2 linked regions of the Wigglesworthia glossinidia endosymbiont of Glossina morsitans morsitans (Yale colony) genome follow. The protein of the gene in region 2 interacts with the protein of the main gene of each other region in a pairwise test. Links are inferred from orthologs where the notes say so. Each region holds a gene or a part of one and is shown on either strand. Other genes may lie near its edges. The genes, in order: eno and rpe.

Region 1 (12,877 bases), 250 kb from region 2 along the record:
TATTTAGTTTGAATTTCTTCAAAACCTACCATAATAAATTCTGTCCATGGTGTAGGTAAACGAGCTTGTGTAATACGTTTAACTTGCATATTTGCTCCAAAAATTAAATTTTTAAATAAATTATTATACAATTTTATTAATTTAAAAAACTAATATTATTAAATATAATATTATTAATTAATTTATATAGATATTAGTTTTACTATAATTTATATTATATAATATATACTTTAAATTAAATATATACTATATTCATTTTAATATAAATATTTTTAAAAAAATTTATAAATAAATTTTATAGCAAGTCAAAACTATTATAATTTTAAATTTTTATTTGAAATAAAAATTAAATAATGTTTATTGAATTTGTAAAAAAATGTTACTTATTTTTAAATAAAAATTTAACATAAATGCTACATATATTTATTATATTTTTTAACATATTCATTTTTTACAAATGAAATTTAATATTTTGAATAATTATAAAATATTAAATATAATGTATACAGTTTCAGATTTTATTAATACTAATACTTTGTATCAATAAAATATAAATTTATGTTTTAATATAAAAAAATTAAATATAAATTAATTATTTTTAATGTTGGTTACTAAAAACAGTATGATAGAAAAAAAAAAATTATCTCCAATTATTATAGCATTAGATTATCAAGATCCCGAACAAGCAATTTATTTTTCTAAAAAAATATCTCCACAACAATGTCAATTAAAAATTGGCCAAGAACTTTTTATCAAATCAGGAGTTTTTTTAGTAAATTATTTACATAAAAAAGGATTTAAGATCTTTTTAGATTTAAAGCTTTATGATATTCCTAATACAGTAAAAAGATCAGTATATGCTATAAAAAAATTAGATGTATGGATGTTTACTTTACATATCCATGGAGGAAAAAGTATGATGTTGTCGGCTCGATCGGCACTCAATTTTCATAAAAAGAACACACCTAAAATTATTGGAGTAACTGTATTAACTAGTATGAATATACTTGAATTAAATCATATTGGTATTAATACTTCTTCTATGTTAAATCATGTAATCAAATTATCTGTACTTGCTAAAAAATGTAAATTAGATGGCATTGTATGTTCTCCGTGGGAAGCGAAAAGCATTAGAAAATTATTTGGAAAAAATTTTATTATTATCACCCCGGGAATACGTCCAAAAAGAATGTACTATGATGATCAAAAACGTGTTATGACGCCTCGAGAAGCAATAAGATCTGGATCTGATTTTTTAGTAATTGGACGTCCAATTACTCGTGCGGATAATCCATATATGATTTTGAAAAAAATTTTGTCTGATATTAACAATTAGATTCTTAAATATAATAAATATCTGCAATTTTTTATTTTTATATAATATCAAAACTGATTCAATATATTAATTGAACATAATATATATTATTGTGTATTTTAAAATAATCAAACATAAAAAATCAATTTTCATTTTCTATTGCAGACATGATATGAAAACCACCATCAGCATGAATAATTTCTCCAGTAACTATAGATGATAAATCAGAAAACAAAAATGTAGCAACATTTCCTATATCATGAATATTAATAATTTTTTTTAAAGGATTTATATTTCCATAATTTTTTAACATCTTTTTAAAATTTTTAATTCCAGAAGCCGATAAAGTTTTGATTGGAGCAGCAGAAATTGCATTTACTCTAATATTTTCATTTCCTAAAGAATATGCTATATAACGTACGCTCGCTTCTAAAGCAGCTTTTGCAATACCCATTATATTATAATTTGGTATAATTCTTTCAGAACCTATATATGTAATTGTCACTATACTTCCTCCTGAATTTATCATAGATCTACTAAGCTTAGACATTTCAGAAAAACTATATGTGCTAATTTTATGTGCGTGCATAAAATCTTCCTGAGTTAAAGAATCTAAATAATTTCCTGATAAATTTTTTGGATTTGCATATGCAATAGAATGTAAAAAACCATCAAAAGTTTTCCATGATTTTTTTAACTTTTGAAATAAATCATGAATATCTTGTTTGTTGTTTACATCACAAGGTAATAAAAGATTCGAATTAAATTCTTTTTGCACAATTTTTTCAATACGTTGTTTCGCTTTTTCATTTTGATAGGTAAATGCTAATTCGGCTTTTTGACGATATATAGCACGAGCAATACCGTATGCTATAGAATATTTATTTATCATTCCTGTGATTAAGAAACGTTTTCCAAGTAATAAATTCATAATCTGATTTTCCTGATAATTTATACATAATAATAACATGTGATATTTTATAATAAATATTAAAAATAATTTTTTAAAATTTATTTTAGTATAATCTAATTTTTATTTAAAAAATTAGTACAATAAATTTGTATAAAATAAAATTTTTAATTCTCAATTATTTGTTAATATAATAACTTATATACACTTTATTTAATTTGATTATACTTAAAATATATAAATTTTTTTAAAAAATTTTTAAATTATTAATATGTATACTGATTATTTTATAATAAAATTATATATAAAATATATAAAGCATAAAATTTTATTTTTATGGGAATTTAATAATATTTATATTAAAATTAATTTATATTTATTTTAACATAAGTTTTATATGAAACATTTAATTAATACAATGAAACATTATAAAGATACACAGAAATCATTAAAGAAATTTATTCTAACTGAATCTGCTGTAAAAAAAATCAATCAACTAATAAAACAAAATCCATCTATCTTAGGAATTCGAATATCATTAAAAAGATCTGGATGTGCAGGTTGGAGTTATTTGATAAATACAGTATCGAAGTTTACAAAAGATGATTTTGTATACGAATACAAAGGAGTACAAATATGTACACTAAAAAAATTTTTGCCATTTATTAATACACTCGAACTAGATTACATTAAAAATGGATTAGGTTACAAATTTAAATTTAATAATCCGAATGCAAAAAACATATGTGGTTGTGGAAAAAGTATAAATTTTTAATGAGACAATATTTTATGAAAAATAATATTAACAATTCTTTAAAAGAAAGTACATATAAATTAAATTTAAATGAATATAAAGAAGGATTTTCTACAATTTTAAAAACAGACGAATTAGAAAAAGGAATTAATGAAAAAGTAATTTGCGCTATATCTAGAAAGCGTAACGAACCTGATTGGATGTTAAATTTTAGAATGCAAGCATATAATGCATGGCTAAACATGTCTGAACCGCATTGGTTACATGGAAAATTTGATCCAATTAATTATAATGAATATAGTTATTACTCCGCACCAAAATGCGATTCTTGCCAAAATGATAAACGAAATAAAACAAAAAAAAATTCTCAAAATTATTTAATTCCTGAAGTAAAAAATACATTTAAAAAATTAGGCATACCTACAAAAGAAGATAAAAATATAGCAATCGATGCTATATTTGATTCTGTTTCTGTATCTACAACATATCAAAGTTCTCTTAAAGAGATGGGAATTATTTTTTGTTCTTTTAGCGAAGCAATTCAAAATTATCCAGAACTTGTACGTAAATATTTAGGAAGCGTTGTCCCTGCAAATGATAATTTTTTTGCGGCTTTAAATTCTGCTGTAGCTTCTGATGGGACATTTGTATATATTCCAAAAAATGTACAATGCCCGATGGAATTATCCACATATTTTCGTATAAATTCCGCTAATACTGGTCAATTTGAACGTACTATTTTAATAGCAGATAAAAATAGTACAGTAAGTTATATCGAGGGTTGCTCTGCTCCGATACGGGATGGTCATCAGTTGCATGCTGCCGTTGTAGAAGTCATTGTGCTAGATTATGCTACAGTAAAGTATTCTACTGTGCAAAATTGGTTTCCGGGACAATCTAATGAAAGCGGAATATTGAATTTTGTCACAAAGCGTGCTTTATGTAAAGGAAAAAAATCAAAAATGTCTTGGACACAATCTGAAACAGGATCTGCAATTACTTGGAAGTATCCAAGTGTGATTTTAAAAGGAAATGAATCAATAGGAGAATTTTTTTCTATTGCTTTAACAAAAAATTATCAGCAAGCAGATACGGGTACTAAAATGATTCATATAGGTAAAAATAGCAGCTCAACTATTGTATCTAAAACAATATCTTCCGGGCAAAGTAACAATACCTATCGGGGTTTAGTAAAAATTACATCTCAAGCAAATTATTCAAGAAATTTTACTCAATGTGATTCTATGTTAATTGGTACTAAATCTGGAGCACATACTTTTCCAAATATTCAAGTAAATAATCAAACTTCTCAGATTGAGCATGAAGCTACGACATCTAAAATAGAAGAAGATCAAATTTTTTATTGTCAACAAAGAGGAATTAATGTTAATGATGCAATTTCTATGATTGTACATGGATTTTGTAAAGAAGTATTCTCTAAGTTGCCATTAGAATTTGCTATAGAAGCAGAAAAGTTACTTCATATTAATTTAGATCATAGTATAGGTTAAAATAAGTAGAAAATACATTTTTTTGGAATTTATTTACTAGGAACAAAACATGTTGTCAATTCAAAATTTAGAAGTTATGGTTAATAATCAACTTATTTTAAATAAGTTAAATTTAAAAATTCAACCAGGAGAAGTTCATGCTATTATGGGTCCAAATGGATCAGGAAAAAGCACTCTAGCAGATACTTTGTCTGGAAAAAAACATTGTGTTATTACTTCTGGAAGTATTTTATTTAAAAATGTTAATCTTTTTCAATTAACCCCAGAAGAACGAGCAGGAAAAGGAATTTTTATAGCTTTTCAATATCCAATGGAAATACCAGGCATAAATAATAAAAATTTTTTGCATGCAAGTATTAATGCTATTCGAAAATATCAAAATAAACCTTTTTTAGATATTTATAATTTTTCTCAAATATATAAAAAAAATACAGAACTACTTAATATTTCCGAAGAATTTATGCAAAGAGCATTAAATGTAGGATTTTCAGGAGGAGAAAAAAAAAGAAATGAAATCTTACAAATGATAATATTAAAACCCAGTTTATGTGTATTAGATGAAATTGATTCCGGATTAGATATAGATTCATTAAAAAAAATTTCTAATTGCATAAATATGTTAAGACATAAAAAACGGTCTTTTATCATTATCACTCATTACCAACGCATATTAAATTATATATCACCAGATTACGTGCATGTATTAAATAAAGGCAGTATTGTCCAATCTGGAACTTTTGAAATAGTTAAACATCTCGAGGAATACGGATATGGATAAATTAAAATACAATACACATATCATAAATTTTCTAGAGCAATGGAATAAATTGTTTTTATGCAAAAAACGACCTAAAGATCTTTGTATGCACTGGAATAAAATTTTTGAATTACGATCGTCATATTTTTCAAAAGAAATTTGGAATGTGGTTCCATTAAAAAATTTTTTTACAAAAAAATTTTTTATAGCGAACAAGAATTCAAATTTTAATATCGAACTAGACAAAATTTTATTGCATAAACATGTTTATAAATTAGTGTTTTTTAACGGCACGCTGTGTCAACATTTAAGTGATAATGATTTTGGCCAATGGAAAATAAAAATAAGAAAAAATAATTATATAAAAATATCACCTAATTATTTAATAAAATCTAATTTTTTTTTACATATGTCAGAAAGTTTCTGTGAAAATATAATACATATTGATTTAGAAAAAAATACAAAACCTCTTATTCCATTATACTTACTTCATATCAATTCAGGCGGACAAAATAATAAAATTGCTGTAATAAATTCTCGTATACACATTAATGTGCAAGAAAATGCTCGAGGAGAAATCATAGAGCACTTTTTAGGTAATAGTCATTACTCATATTTAAATAATATTTGCACAAATTTTTTATTAGAAAGCAGTGCTCATATGAATTATTTAAAAATTAATTTTGATAATTTTAATAGCTATCATATTGCGAATAACAATATTATTTTAAATAAAAATACTACATTTTATAATCATCTTTTCAACTTGGGAGGATATTTTTCTCAGCAAAACACTCATGTATGTTTGAATCATGAACACTCTGATGTATCAATAAACAGTTTATCCGTACCTAGTAATAAACAAATTATCGACATAAATACATACATAGATCACAAATCTCGTTGTTGTAAGAGTAGGCAACTACATAAAATGATTTTATCAAAATCTGCAATAGGAAACTTTCATGGTATTATTAAAGTTGAGAAAAATGCAGTAAAAACAGACGGTCATATGAAAAACGATAATTTATTAACTAGCAAACATTCTAAGATAAATACAAAACCTGAATTAGAAATTTATGCAGATGATGTAAAATGTAGTCATGGATCTACAGTTGGATATATGAATCCAGAACATTTATTTTATCTGCGCTCTAGAGGAATTTCAAAAAATCATGCAAAAAAAATGATCATGTATGCATTTTCTTTAGAAGTGCTTAAAAATGTATCTTATAAATCACTACATAAAACTTTAAATAATTTAATCGTATCATTTTTAGAGCAAATAAAAATATGATATATCCAATTAAAAAAATTAGAAAAGATTTTCCTATTCTAAAAAAAATAGTTAATAATTATCCATTAATTTATCTAGATAGCGCCGCTAGTGCACAAAAACCAAAATTTGTTTTTAAACGAGAAATTCAATATGTATCACAACAACATTCAGCTGTACATAGAGGTATTCATACTCTAAGTAAAAATGCTACAAAGTACATGGAAGATGTTAGAGAAAAAATTTCTTGTTTTCTTAATGCAAAATCAGAAAAAGAAATTATTTTTGTTAAAGGCGCTACGGAAGGAATTAATTTAGTTGCTCATTCTTGGGGCGAAAATTATATAAATTCAGGGGAAAATATAGTAATTACTCAAATGGAACATCATTCTAATATTGTACCATGGCAAATTCTTGCAAGAAAAAAAAAAATAAATATTAAATATATTCCACTTTTACCTAATGGAAAATTAGATTTTGATAAACTAGAACAAATTATTGATCATAAAACTCGCCTTCTATGCATGACGCATATGTCAAATGTTTTAGGAACATACAATGCAATAGAAACTATTATCAAAAAAGTAAAAAATTATTTTAATGTTAAAATATTAATTGACGGCGCACAAGCAATTGTGCACCACAATATAGATGTACAAAAAATTAATTGCGATTTTTATGTATTTTCAGGACATAAATTATATGGACCATCAGGAATTGGTATATTATATGCGAAAAAAAAAATACTCGATAAGATGCCTCCATGGGAAGGAGGTGGTGGCATGATACAGAATGTATGTTTAGATTCAGGGGTTAAATTTAGCTCTGTTCCATGGAAATTTGAAGCTGGTTCACCTAATATTTCTGGTATTATCGGACTAGGTGCAGCTGTAGATTACATAAATAAAATCGGCATGAAAAAAATTTTCGTACATGAAAAAAAAATTATAAATTATGCTTTATTAAAATTAAAAAATATTCCTACAATTAGGATTTATGGATCTGATCCGTTTTCTGGAGTAATTTCTTTTAATTTAAAAAATTATCATGCTTATGATATAGGTGTTATACTTGATCAATATGGAGTTGCTATTCGTACTGGACATCATTGTGCTATGCCAATTATGAAATTTTTTAAAACAAATAGTATGTGTAGAATCTCGATAGCTATGTATACAAGCAAGTCAGATATCTCATGTTTTATAAAAAAATTAAATAAAACAATAAATTTTTTACAACAATCTAATTAGATTAGTTTAAAATATTTTATGGATAAAAATAAATTTATAAAAAATTTTTCTTACTTAAGTAATTGGGAAGAAAAATATCTCTATATTATAGAATTAGGAAAGAGATTGGCTCCATTTCCTGATAGATTTAAAAAATCTGAATATCTTGTTCCTGGATGCCAAAATCTTGTTTGGATTGCTTTATTATATAATAAAAATCATTTAAAATTTTATGGAGATAGCAACTCTATTATTGTTAAAGGGCTAATAGCAATTTTATTTATATTTTATCAAAACTTAAAAATATCAGAAATAATTACATGTAATACATATCTTGATTTAAAAAATTTATGTTTATCTGAGCACCTAACTCCTTCTAGAATGCAGGGATTAGGTGCTATCATTAGTTTCATTAAAAAATCGGCGCGTTCTTTTTTATAAGAATAACTTTTTACTTAAAAAGTAATAATTTATTTTCTATAATAAAAAGAACGATTGTTCAGACGTTGATTTGCACGATCAGCTTCTTCTTTTGCTATATGTGCATCAGCTTTGATATGTTTTACATCTTCTGAAATATGATCTATTTGATTGTGCAGTTCTTTGATATCAGAATTTAATTTGTTATTACTTGGACTATTTGTGCAACTTGATAATATTAATATACTTAAAATTATATTAAATACAGTTTTTTTATTATTTAACATTTTTTTTCCTTAAATAATTTTTTGAATTTATTCAATATTATTTGATGTCACTTAAACTTACTTTTTTTGATAAAATTATATTGTTCTATATTTTTTATTCATTATATTCAGAATAAATATTTTTATTATATTAAATAACATATATATATCGTAGTATTTTATTTATTATAATTTACAAAAAATTTGTATTAAAATATATAAATTTAGTAACATACTAAAATTTTTTATTATTTAAATATTGGTTTCAAAATTTTAGAAATATTTTAATTTTAAAAATAAAACATACAAATAATTTCATTATTTTTTTTCAATAAAAATATGGCAAAATATTATATATTTATTACTGGAGGAGTCGTTTCATCTCTCGGTAAAGGTATTACTACAGCGTCTTTAGGTGCTATATTAGAAGCGCGCAATTTAAAAGTTACTTTAATGAAACTAGATCCTTATATAAACGTAGATCCTGGAACCATGAGTCCAATTCAACATGGAGAAGTTTTTGTTACCGAAGATGGTGCGGAAACTGATCTAGACTTAGGACATTATGAACGTTTTTTAAATTCTAAGATGTCACGTTACAATAATTTAACTACAGGAAAAATTTATTCTGACGTATTAAGAAACGAAAGAAATGGATTTTATCTTGGAGCTACTATTCAAGTAATTCCACATATTACAAACGAAATCAAAAAATGTATTATACGTGCAGGAAAAGGATTTGACATTTTATTAGTTGAAATTGGAGGGACAGTAGGCGATATCGAATCATTACCTTTTTTAGAAAGTATTCGTCAAATGGCAATAGAAATTGGAAAAAGAAAAATACTTTATATTCATTTAACACTCGTTCCATATTTATATCCTTCAAAAGAAATAAAAACTAAACCAACACAACATTCTGTTAAAGAACTTCTTTCTATCGGCATTCAACCAGATATTTTAATTTGCAGATCAGATCGATTAGTACCAAAATATGAAAGATCAAAAATTGCTTTATTTTGTAATGTTCCTGAAAAAGCTGTATTTTCTTTAGAAGATATAGATTCTATTTATAGAATACCAATATTTTTAAATAAACAAGGTCTTGATAACTATATTTGTCACCGTTTTTGCATAAAGTGCCCAAAAGCAGACTTATCTATGTGGGAAACTGTTATGCATCAAAAAAAAAATACCATAGGGACAGTAATCATTGGAATAATAGGCAAATATACAGAATTTCCAGATGCTTATCGTTCATTGATTGCTGCTTTAGAACACGCTGGATTGAAAAATAGATTAATTATTGATATTAAATTAATTAATTCTCAAAGTTTAGAGTTTTCTGATATATCTACTCTTAAAAATTTAGATGCCATTATTGTTCCAGGTGGATTCGGATATCGAGGAATCGAAGGTAAAATAATAGCAGCAAAATTTTCGAGAGAAAAAAACATTCCTTATTTTGGAATTTGCTTAGGTATGCAAATTGCAATAATAGAGTTCGCGCGTAATGTTATTGGATTAATGGAAGCAAATTCAACAGAATTTATAAAAAATTGTAAATATCCGGTAATTGCTAAAATATCAGAATGGAATTATCGAAAAAAATCTATTTTTAATACATATAAGATTTCTACAAAAATGAGATTAGGAAATCAAAAATGTTACTTAAAGTTAGGAAGTTTAGCGTATCAAATATATAATAAATCTATTATTTTAGAACGACATCGCCATCGATATGAAGTAAATAATTTATTTCTAAACAAAATTGAAAAATCAGGATTAATTGTTTCCGGATGGTCACATAATAAATATAAATTAGTTGAAATTATTGAATATCCAAAACATCCATGGTTTATTGGAAGTCAATTTCATCCAGAATTTAATTCTAATCCTCGTGATAGTCATCCGTTATTTATTTCTTTTATAAAAGCTGCTCACAATTATCAAAATAAAAAAAATTTTTAATATACTTATTTAATAATATTTTTAGTATCATACTAATTAATTATTATTTATATATAAATATAATAAAATGTATACTTCAAAAATTATCAAAGTTATTGGTCGTGAAATTCTTGATTCAAGAGGCAATCCTACAGTAGAAGCTGAAGTACATTTGTCTGGCGGCGTAATAGGACGCGCTTCTTCTCCGTCTGGTATATCTATTGGTTCACGAGAAGCATATGAATTACGTGATCGAGATTTTTCTCGATTTTTAGGTAAAGGTGTAAAAAAAGCAGTAAAAGTGATAAATAAAAAAATTTCTAAATCTTTAATAAAAAAAAATGCTGAGGAACAAAAAAATATTGATAATATCATGATTCATTTAGATGGGACAGAAAATAAGTCTAGATTAGGAGCAAATTCAATTTTAGCTGTATCTCTTGCAAACGCTAAAGCAGTATCAAACATCAGAAAAATTCCTCTATATCAATACATAGCAGAACTCAATGAAATTCCAGAAATGTTTTCTATGCCATTACCAATGATTAATATTATTAACGGAGGAAAACATACAAACAATAATATTGATATTCAAGAATTTATGATTCAACCAGTTAGTGCAAAAAATATTAAACAAGCAATTCAAATGGGATCTGAAATATTCCATAATTTAGGAAAAATATTGCATGAACAGGGTATGAGCACTTCTGTTGGAGATGAAGGAGGATATACACCTAATTTAAAATCTAATATTGTTGCATTTAATTTAATTCAAGAAGCAATAGAAAAATCTGGATTTTGTATAGGTAAAGACATTACATTAGCGATCGATTGTGCTGCATCAGAATTTTTTGAAAAAAACTATCAATCTTATTATTTAAAAAGTGAAAAAAAAATGTTTTCATCTTGCGAATTTATAGAATATTTGACCGATCTTACAAATAAGTATCCTATTCTTTCTATTGAAGACGGATTACATGAAAATGATTTAGAAGGTTTTAAAATATTAACAAAAACATTAGGAAAAAAAATTCAGCTCGTAGGTGACGATTTATTCGTGACTAATTCTAAATTGTTAAACAATGGTATTAAAAATGGAATTGCTAATTCCATTTTAGTAAAACCAAATCAAATTGGTTCATTAACAGAAACTTTAAAAGTAATTAAAATAGCTAAAAAAGCCGGATACTCTACTATTATTTCACATCGATCTGGAGAAACTGAAGATGTAACAATAGCAGATTTATCTGTTGGAACAGCATCAGGTCAAATTAAAACAGGATCTATGAGTCGATCAGATCGAATAGCAAAATATAATCGATTAATTCGTATTGAAGAAGAACTACAGTATCGTGCTCCATTTAATGGAAGAATGGAAATTAAAAATCAATAATTTTTTAAATTTATGTATTTTTAATTTTTTATAATATTAACCGGTAATCCCTTACGTTCTTGAAAAGCCTGTGCGACTACGAATTTATTTACCTTTAAATCATGTATAAAATTATATATTTTGTTAGAAATAACAATTGGTTTATGATAAATAGATTTAAAAGTTTCTAAATTATTTGATAACGGAAAATGTACTTCTATATACTTATTTCCGTCTTTTTCTAAACTAATTTTTATTGGTTCGTTGATGAATTTTACTGTAGTACCAACTGGTACATGATTAAATAAATATTTAATATCAGCATTTCTTAAACGTATGCATCCATGAGTAACACGCAGTCCAATTCCAAAATTTGCATTTGTTCCATGAATAGCATATAGATCTTCTAAATATAAAGCGTATAATCCCATAGGGTTATCTTTTCCTGGAGGATATGTTTTTAACAAAATTTTGCCTTTTTCTAAATATTCTTGACGTATAGATTGTGTAGGAGTCCAAGTTGGTCCATATTTTTTTCTTTTCACAGCAGTAGTCCAATTATGAGGAGTTTCTTTCCCTACTTGTCCGATACCGATAGGAAAAATTGCTACTAAATTAGAATTTTTAGGAAAATAAAATAATCGCATTTCAGCAGTGTTTATAATAATTCCTGAATAAGGCATATCTGGCAATATAATTTGTTTTGGAATAATTACTTGCGTGCCACTTTGAGGTAAATATACATCTACTCCTGGATTTGCTTCTAATATATTAGTAAGACCTACATTAAATTTTTGAGCAAAGTATTCTAAAGAGAGAGTATTATTTTTTGGAATAGTAATAACAAAATTTTTTCCGATTATTCTATTACCATTTTTAGGCAACTGATATACTTCTGAATAAACAGTTTTAAAATTTAATATGATAAATATAAGTATTCTAAAGTATATAGCGATTTTTTTTAGTAAATATCTTAATCTTGATCTATGCATAAAATAAATTATTTTATTTTTTTCTTTTTTTAGATATTTAAAAAAAAATTAAACATTAAATAAAAATTCAATAATATCTCCATTTTTTACTAAATAATCTTTTCCTTCTAATTTAATTTTTCCAA
Region 2 (7,455 bases):
AAAAAATCGATTCATAGTGTTTTTAAAATTATTTTTTAATTGCAATGCAAAATTTTTTAAAATCTTTATTTTTACTCCAGGCCAATTTTTTTTTTCGCAAAAACAAGGAGAAGAAGATATAATAATTAATCCATGAAATTTTTTAGGATATTGAATTGCAATTTTACTTGCTATCAAACCTCCTAAAGACCATCCAATTAATATTGATTTTTTTGGTGCACGATTTGAAATAACCTCTATAATATCTGAAAGTAAATAACAAGAAAAATTCTTATTTTCTCCATATCCTGGAAGATCTATAAGATGTAATTTAAATTTTTTAAAATAATAAGGAATAGTATTTGACCAGATTTGTGCGTTAAACCCCCATCCATGCAAAAAAATTATATTTTTTTTTCCTGATCCTATAGTTTTCCAAAAAAAAGACTGCATGAATTTTTTCCGAATTTTATTAATATATTCACTTTAAGAAATTATATATATTTATATTAAAAATTTTAGAAAAATATTAATTTAAATGCAACATTTAATTGTATCAAGATAATTTTTAATGCATATACAGTTAAAATGATACAACATAAATAATTTTTTTATTTATTCCATATTATTTGTAGTTTTATACAGATTATTTATTGATAAAATAAGATATAAATTTTATCATATCGTTTTTTTAATATTTTATTGATTTTAGGAAAAATATGAAGAAATATAATTTTCAGTTAATTTTATCTTTTTTTTCTGATTTACAAAACAAAATTTGTGATACTTTTTCAAAAGTAGACAATCATTCTATCTTTAAAGAAGATAAATGGAAAACAATGCGCGGTCAAGGTCGTACTAGAGTTTTAAAAAATGGAAAAATATTTGAACAAGCTAGCGTAAATATTTCAAACATTTCTGGAAATTCACTACCACACGCATCTACAAATAAAAATAAAAATTTTTTAAATCGTTTTTATAAGGCTACTGGAATTTCAGTAGTAGTACATCCTAAAAATCCTTATATTCCCACTAGTCATTTAAATATCCGTTTTTTTTCAGTTAAAAGTGCTAAAAATATTTCAACATGGTGGTTTGGAGGAGGATTCGATTTGACTCCATATTACGGATTTACAGAAGATGCAATACATTGGCATCGTACTGCTGAAAAAATTTGTCGTCCTTTTGGAAAAGATTTATATGAAAAGTATAAAAAGTGGTGCGATGAATATTTTTTTATTAAACACCGTAATGAACCTAGAGGCATTGGAGGTTTATTTTTTGATGATCTAAATACACCAGATTTTAACCAAGTTTTTTGCTTTATTCAAGCAATAGGTAATGGTTATATAGAAGCTTATTTGCCAATAGTGAATTTGAGAAAATCTTATACGTGGAAGCAACGAGAACGTGATTTTCAATTATATCGACGTAGCAGATATGTAGAATTCAACTTATTATTAGACAGAGGTACTTTATTCGGTATTCAATCAAAAGGTAGAATCGAATCTATATTATCTTCGATGCCTCCATTAGTAAAATGGAAATATGACTGGAAGCCTCATCCAAAAAGTCGTGAAAATAAATTATATACTGATTTTTTAACTGCTAAAAATTGGTTGAATAAAAACTAATATAAATTATTTATAATTAATATATAATAGTTTTTCATATATTTATATATAAATACTTTTATAAAAAACTTTTACATTTTAAATTTCTATATATTTTAGAAATTTTCTATTAATGGAAAATATATGAATCAATTAAATAATATTAAAAAATTTACGAATGTCGTAATGGATACCGGTAATCTTGAATTAATTAAGAAATATTTACCAAAAGATGTCACTACAAATCCATCTTTAGTATACAAAGAAATGACTTCATATATTTATCAAGAATTTATTGCAGATGCAGTATCTTATGCAAACAAACAAGGTGGCGATAAAAAAACACGTTTACAAAATGCCAATGATAAATTATATGTAAACGTATCAAAAGAAATTTTAAAATTAATTTCTGGACGTGTTTCTATCGAGATAGATATTCGATTATCTTTTGATTATTTAGCTTTAATTGAAAGAGCTAAAAAAATAATATTTTTATGTAATCAGTATGGAATAGAAAAAAATCGCGTATTAATTAAATTGGCAGCTACATGGGAAGGTATTAAAGCAGCAGAAATATTAGAAAAATCTGGAATAAACTGTAATTTAACATTGATTTTTTCACTTATACAAGCTAGAGCATGTGCAGAAGCACAAGTACATTTAATATCTCCATTTATAGGTAGAGTATGTGATTGGTATTTTAAAAATAAAAAAATGCAGCATAAATCCCTACTATATTTAGATCCAGGCATTAAATTAGCTTACAAAATTTATAATTTTTATAAACAAAGAAATTATAACACTATTATTATGGGAGCAAGCTTTAGAAATTTAAAACAAATTTACGCATTAATTGGATATGATGCGATTACTGTTGCTCCAATTTTTTTTGAACAATTAAGTTGTATGCAAAAATCTAATACTATATTACCTCATATATTACCTAGTTTAAATAAATTCAAAAAACTATCTGAATCTAAATTTCGTTGGCAATATAACTATAATGCGATGGCTATAGAAAAATTATCGGAAGGAATTCGATTATTTTTTAATGATCAAAAAAAAATAGATAATATTTTTTTAAAATACTTGTAAGGTTAAAAATGAAAATTTCTAAAAAGATTTTAGCAAACGCCATTCGCGTATTAAGTATGGACATGGTGCAATTTGCAAATTCTGGACATCCTGGAGCTCCAATGGGAATGGCTGATATTGCAGAAGTTTTGTGGCGTAATCATCTGAAACATAATCCTAGAAACCCTAAATGGATCAACCGAGATCGTTTTGTTTTATCTAATGGTCATGCATCAGCTTTAATATATAGTGTTTTACATCTTTTAGGATACAACATATCTATAGAAGATTTAAAAAAATTTCGAAAAATACACTCAAAAACTCCAGGTCATCCTGAATTTAAAATCACAGATGGTATTGAGATAACTACTGGACCGTTAGGCCAAGGTATAGCTAGCGCTGTTGGTTTAGCAATAAGCGAAAAAATTTTATCTGCACAATTTAATCGTCCAAGATTTAATATTATTGATCATTATACATATGTATTTCTTGGAGATGGTTGTATGATGGAAGGTATTTCACATGAAGCCTGCTCTATAGCAGGAAATATGAAATTAGGAAAATTAATAGCATTTTATGATAATAACGGAATTTCAATAGACGGAGAAATAAAAGATTGGTTTAATGATGATACAGCAAGTAGATTTGAATCGTATGGATGGCATGTAATACATAATGTTGATGGACATGACTGCAAAAATATTCATACAGCAATTAAAAACGCTCTTAATGAAACTAATAAACCTTCTTTATTAATTTGTAATACAATTATTGCTTTTGGTTCGCCAAATAAATCTGGCAGTCATTTGTCTCATGGCGCACCTTTAGGTGAAATGGAAATATCACAAACAAGAAAAAAATTAAAATGGAATTATGCTCCTTTTATTATACCAAGCGAAATTTACAAAGCTTGGAATACAGTTGATTTAGGAAAAAATTATGAATTAAAATGGAATAAAATATTTTATGAATATACACATAAATACCCTAAACTAAGTCAAGAGCTTATCAGAAGATTAAAATTTAAGTTGCCTGTATGCTGGAAAAAACAAATTAAAAAAATAATAACTAATACGCAAAAAGAAAACAATCACATTTCTACCAGACAAGCTTCTAAAAATATTTTAGAAAAAATTAATTATATGTTACCTGAACTTATTGGAGGATCAGCTGACTTAACTCCAAGTACACTAACAAAACTATCATGTTCTATTTCAATTCAATCGAATATCTCAGGAAATTATATTCATTATGGTGCAAGAGAATTTGGAATGACTGCTATTGCTAATGGAATAGCAATTTATGGAGGATTTCTTCCATATACTGCAACATTTTTAGTATTTATGGAATATGCTATTAATGCAGTACGTATGGCTTCATTGATGCAAGCTAAACATATTATGTTATATACACATGATTCTATTGGATTGGGTGAAGATGGACCAACACATCAACCTATAGAACAGTTAAGTGCTTTACGTATTATTCCAAATTTAAGTGTTTGGCGTCCATGTGATCAAGTAGAAACTGCAGTAGCGTGGAAAAATGCAATAGAGCGATGTGGTCCCACAGTTATTGTATTGACTCGTCAAAATGTAATAAAACAAGATCGTAACGTAAGTGCATTAAATAACATTTCAAAAGGAGGTTATATTTTACGAGAATCTAAACAAAAACCTGAATTAATTTTAATATCTACTGGATCTGAAATTGAAATAACTGTACGTGCATACAAAATACTTTCAAATAATGGATATCAAATACGTGTAGTATCATTACCATGCATAGATTTATTTGAATCTCAAAGTAAAATTTATAAGGAGTTAGTTTTACCAAAAAATGTACAATTAAGAATTGCTATAGAAGCAGGAGTGTCTCATTTCTGGTATAAATATGTTGGATTATCCGGAAAAATAATTGGGATAGATGAATTTGGAAGATCCGGGTCAGGAAAAGATGTATTTAATTTTTTCAAAATTAATGTTGATACTATTGTGCACCAATCAAAAATACTCATAAAAAAAAGTCGTAAATAAGTTTAAGAATGTAATCCTATTGCATTTTTAACTTTCGAAAGAGTATTGTTTGCTATTTTTTTAGCTTTTTCAGAACCAGATTGTAATATTTCTATTAAATACTTTTCTTTGGATCTTATAGAAAAATATTTTTTTTGTATTTTTTTGATATGTTCTAGAACTGTATGAATAACTTCTAATTTTAAATCTCGATATAATTTATTTGAAAAGTATGTTTCTAACTCTATTATATTTTTTCCAGTCAGTTCAGATAAAATGCATAGCAAATTAGAAATCCCAGGTTTTTTAATTACATCATATTTAATAACTGGAGGTTGATCTGAATCTGTTTGAGCATTTTTTATTTTTCTTATTATAGATTCTTCTGAATCAAGTAAACTAATAAAATTATTTTTATTTTTATCTGATTTAGACATTTTTTTTTTCGGATTAGATAATGCCATAATCCGAGATCCTGATTGCGTAATAATTAATTCTGGAACGTTAAAAATATTGCTATTGTATATTTTATTAAAACGCTTTGCAATTAATTTGCTAAGCTCTATATGTTGTGCTTGATCTAAGCCTGCTGGAACTTTATGGGTTTGATATAATAGAATATCACTGGCCATTAATATTGGGTAAGAAAACAATCCTATATTTATATTTTTATTATTTTTAGATTTTTCTTTAAATTGAACCATTCTTTTTAATTCTCCAAAATATGTATAACAACTTAGCATCCAAGATAATTGTGTGTGCTCCGGACGATGTGATTGCATAAATATTGTGCTAATTTTTGGATCAATATCACATGACAAATAAATAGACAAAAGATCTAAAGAATTTTTTAATAATAATTTTGGATTTTGTCTTTTTGTAATAGCATGTAAATCAGCAATACAATATATGCTATTATAATTCTTTTGAAAAGCATTCCAGCTTCTTATTGTACCGATGTAATTTCCTAAAGTTGGAATTCCAGAAGGTTGTGCAGCACTAAATATATTGAGTTTCACATACTCACCTTTATTAATTTTTATTTTTTGATAAAATATCAGATTTGGCACGTATTATTTTCAATTGCATTTCTTTTATTGTTTCAAAATAATGATTTTGATGAAATATTGCAGATCCTATCACAAATATATCTGCTCCGGAATATGCTATTTTATAAATATTGTTTGCATTAATACCGCCATCTACAGAAATCAAGATCTTATATCCGCTATTATTAATTAATTTTCGTATTTTTCGGATTCTATTTATTGCTTTTATTTGAAATTTTTGACCAAAAAATCCTGGATTAACGGACATAATTAGGACTGTATCAAGATTTTTTAAAATGTAATTATTTTCAAGATATTTCAAAGATGTAGATAAGCTAAATGCTAAACCTGTTTTACAATTATTTTCTTTGATCTTATTCAAGATATGTTCTATTTTATTTGTAGATTCAGGATGAAAAATTATACAATTAGATTTTTCTTTAATAAAAGAACAAACTAATTTATCGATAGGTTTTGCCATTAAATGTATATCGATAGGAATTTCAAATCCGCTTTTACGTAAAGATCTCAATACAATTGGTCCTATACTAAGATTAGGAACATAATGATTATCCATAACGTCAAAATGAATACTTTTTGCTCCTGCAGAAATTACTTGTTGTATTTCTTTGCCAAGTATTGTGAAATTTGCAGCTAAAATAGATGGAGAAATGTAATATTTGTGTTCTATCTTCGACATATAAAATTTGATAAATATTATTTGTAATAAAACGTGTTCTTATTTTTTGAAATGAAATATATATTAAAAATATTAAATTAAATTTCGATATAAAGTAAATAATTAAATAATAAGTTCTTTAAAAAAATCTAATTTCATTGTTTTATTTGCTTAATTTTGCGTATCCATGGTTTGTTGATTTTCAAATTTTCCGGTAATTTCTTAATAACATTTTGAGCTTCTTCTAATGAAGAATATGTGCCTGAAACTAACAAATACTGATATTTACTATTTTTAGAAATTTTATGAATCCAATAAGGATTTAGTTTATTATTTTTTGCATAATTTTTTATTGCTTGCAAATTAGATGAGCTACTAAATTGTATTGTATAGTAATTATCCGGAGTTGTTTGTAAAAAATTTTTTTCAGAAGTATTTTTCTTCAAATCATTTATGTGTAATGACGAGCTGTGACTGATTTTATTTAAATTAGAATCATGAGGGGCAACTATATTTTGTTGAGAATTTAATTTTTTATTAATTTCATCTGTACTATGGTGCGTTTTATTATTACTTGATATTACAGATTTTTTATGATTTGATATTGCAAGATTGCTATCATGCGAATTTTTATGATTCGTTTCTTTTAATTCTTCTTGAACGTCAGAATAAAGCTTATTTTCTTTGTTATTAGAAAATAAATCATCATCTTTTTTAAGATCATTTATGTTTTCTTTATTTTCTTTATTTTTCTGTTCGATAATCATAATTTCTTGGGTGACATCTGATTTTTTAGATAGACGTTTTAAAATTATTCCCATAATTACTATTAATGATATAGAAATAATACTAGCGATAATCATAAATTTATTTTTATTTAGTAATTTTTTATTGTCTGCATAATTTTTACGTGAAATATAGGAAGTTCGATTATTTTGGTTATTTGATTTTAATGTAGTATCAGTAATTTTATGATTCATATTATCATTGCCTATTATCAAAAATTATTAATATTATTTAGATTTAATCTTAATTTTGAATATGAC

What was found.
Region 1: the proteins of rpe (region 2) and eno interact in binary tests that used the Escherichia coli proteins (3 or more experiments, as listed by UniProt). The link is inferred for Wigglesworthia glossinidia endosymbiont of Glossina morsitans morsitans (Yale colony) from one-to-one orthologs.

Annotation. Positions count from the first base shown.
Region 1 is NC_016893.1:417,145-430,021, forward strand. Bases 9,644-12,628 are described here. They hold eno (phosphopyruvate hydratase), read left to right. Parts: upstream 9,644-10,476; coding sequence 10,477-11,781; downstream 11,782-12,628. Other genes in these bases: WIGMOR_RS02070 (CTP synthase), read left to right, coding at 9,644-10,409; WIGMOR_RS02080 (L,D-transpeptidase family protein), read right to left, coding at 11,802-12,628. Outside these bases: ribA (GTP cyclohydrolase II), read right to left, coding at 1-89; pyrF (orotidine-5'-phosphate decarboxylase), read left to right, coding at 602-1,336; WIGMOR_RS02030 (enoyl-ACP reductase FabI), read right to left, coding at 1,458-2,246; WIGMOR_RS02035 (HesB/IscA family protein), read left to right, coding at 2,644-3,000; Fe-S cluster assembly protein SufB, read left to right, coding at 3,015-4,490; Fe-S cluster assembly ATPase SufC, read left to right, coding at 4,540-5,268; Fe-S cluster assembly protein SufD, read left to right, coding at 5,261-6,544; WIGMOR_RS02055 (cysteine desulfurase), read left to right, coding at 6,541-7,773; cysteine desulfuration protein SufE, read left to right, coding at 7,792-8,193; WIGMOR_RS02065 (LPP leucine zipper domain-containing protein), read right to left, coding at 8,223-8,459; more of WIGMOR_RS02070, read left to right, coding at 8,778-9,643; more of WIGMOR_RS02080, read right to left, coding at 12,629-12,752; redox-regulated ATPase YchF, read right to left, coding at 12,801-12,877. UniProt on the Escherichia coli protein: Catalyzes the reversible conversion of 2-phosphoglycerate (2-PG) into phosphoenolpyruvate (PEP). It is essential for the degradation of carbohydrates via glycolysis.
Region 2 is NC_016893.1:173,399-180,853, forward strand. What follows is about bases 4,573-7,455. They hold rpe (ribulose-phosphate 3-epimerase), read right to left. Parts: upstream 6,431-7,455; coding sequence 5,714-6,430; downstream 4,573-5,713. Other genes in these bases: tkt (transketolase), read left to right, coding at 4,573-4,702; trpS (tryptophan--tRNA ligase), read right to left, coding at 4,705-5,700; WIGMOR_RS00840 (SPOR domain-containing protein), read right to left, coding at 6,565-7,389; aroB (3-dehydroquinate synthase), read right to left, coding at 7,439-7,455. Also shown: pimeloyl-ACP methyl ester esterase BioH, read right to left, coding at 1-432; hemF (oxygen-dependent coproporphyrinogen oxidase), read left to right, coding at 699-1,613; WIGMOR_RS00820 (transaldolase family protein), read left to right, coding at 1,737-2,687; more of tkt, read left to right, coding at 2,696-4,572. UniProt on the Escherichia coli protein: Catalyzes the reversible epimerization of D-ribulose 5-phosphate to D-xylulose 5-phosphate.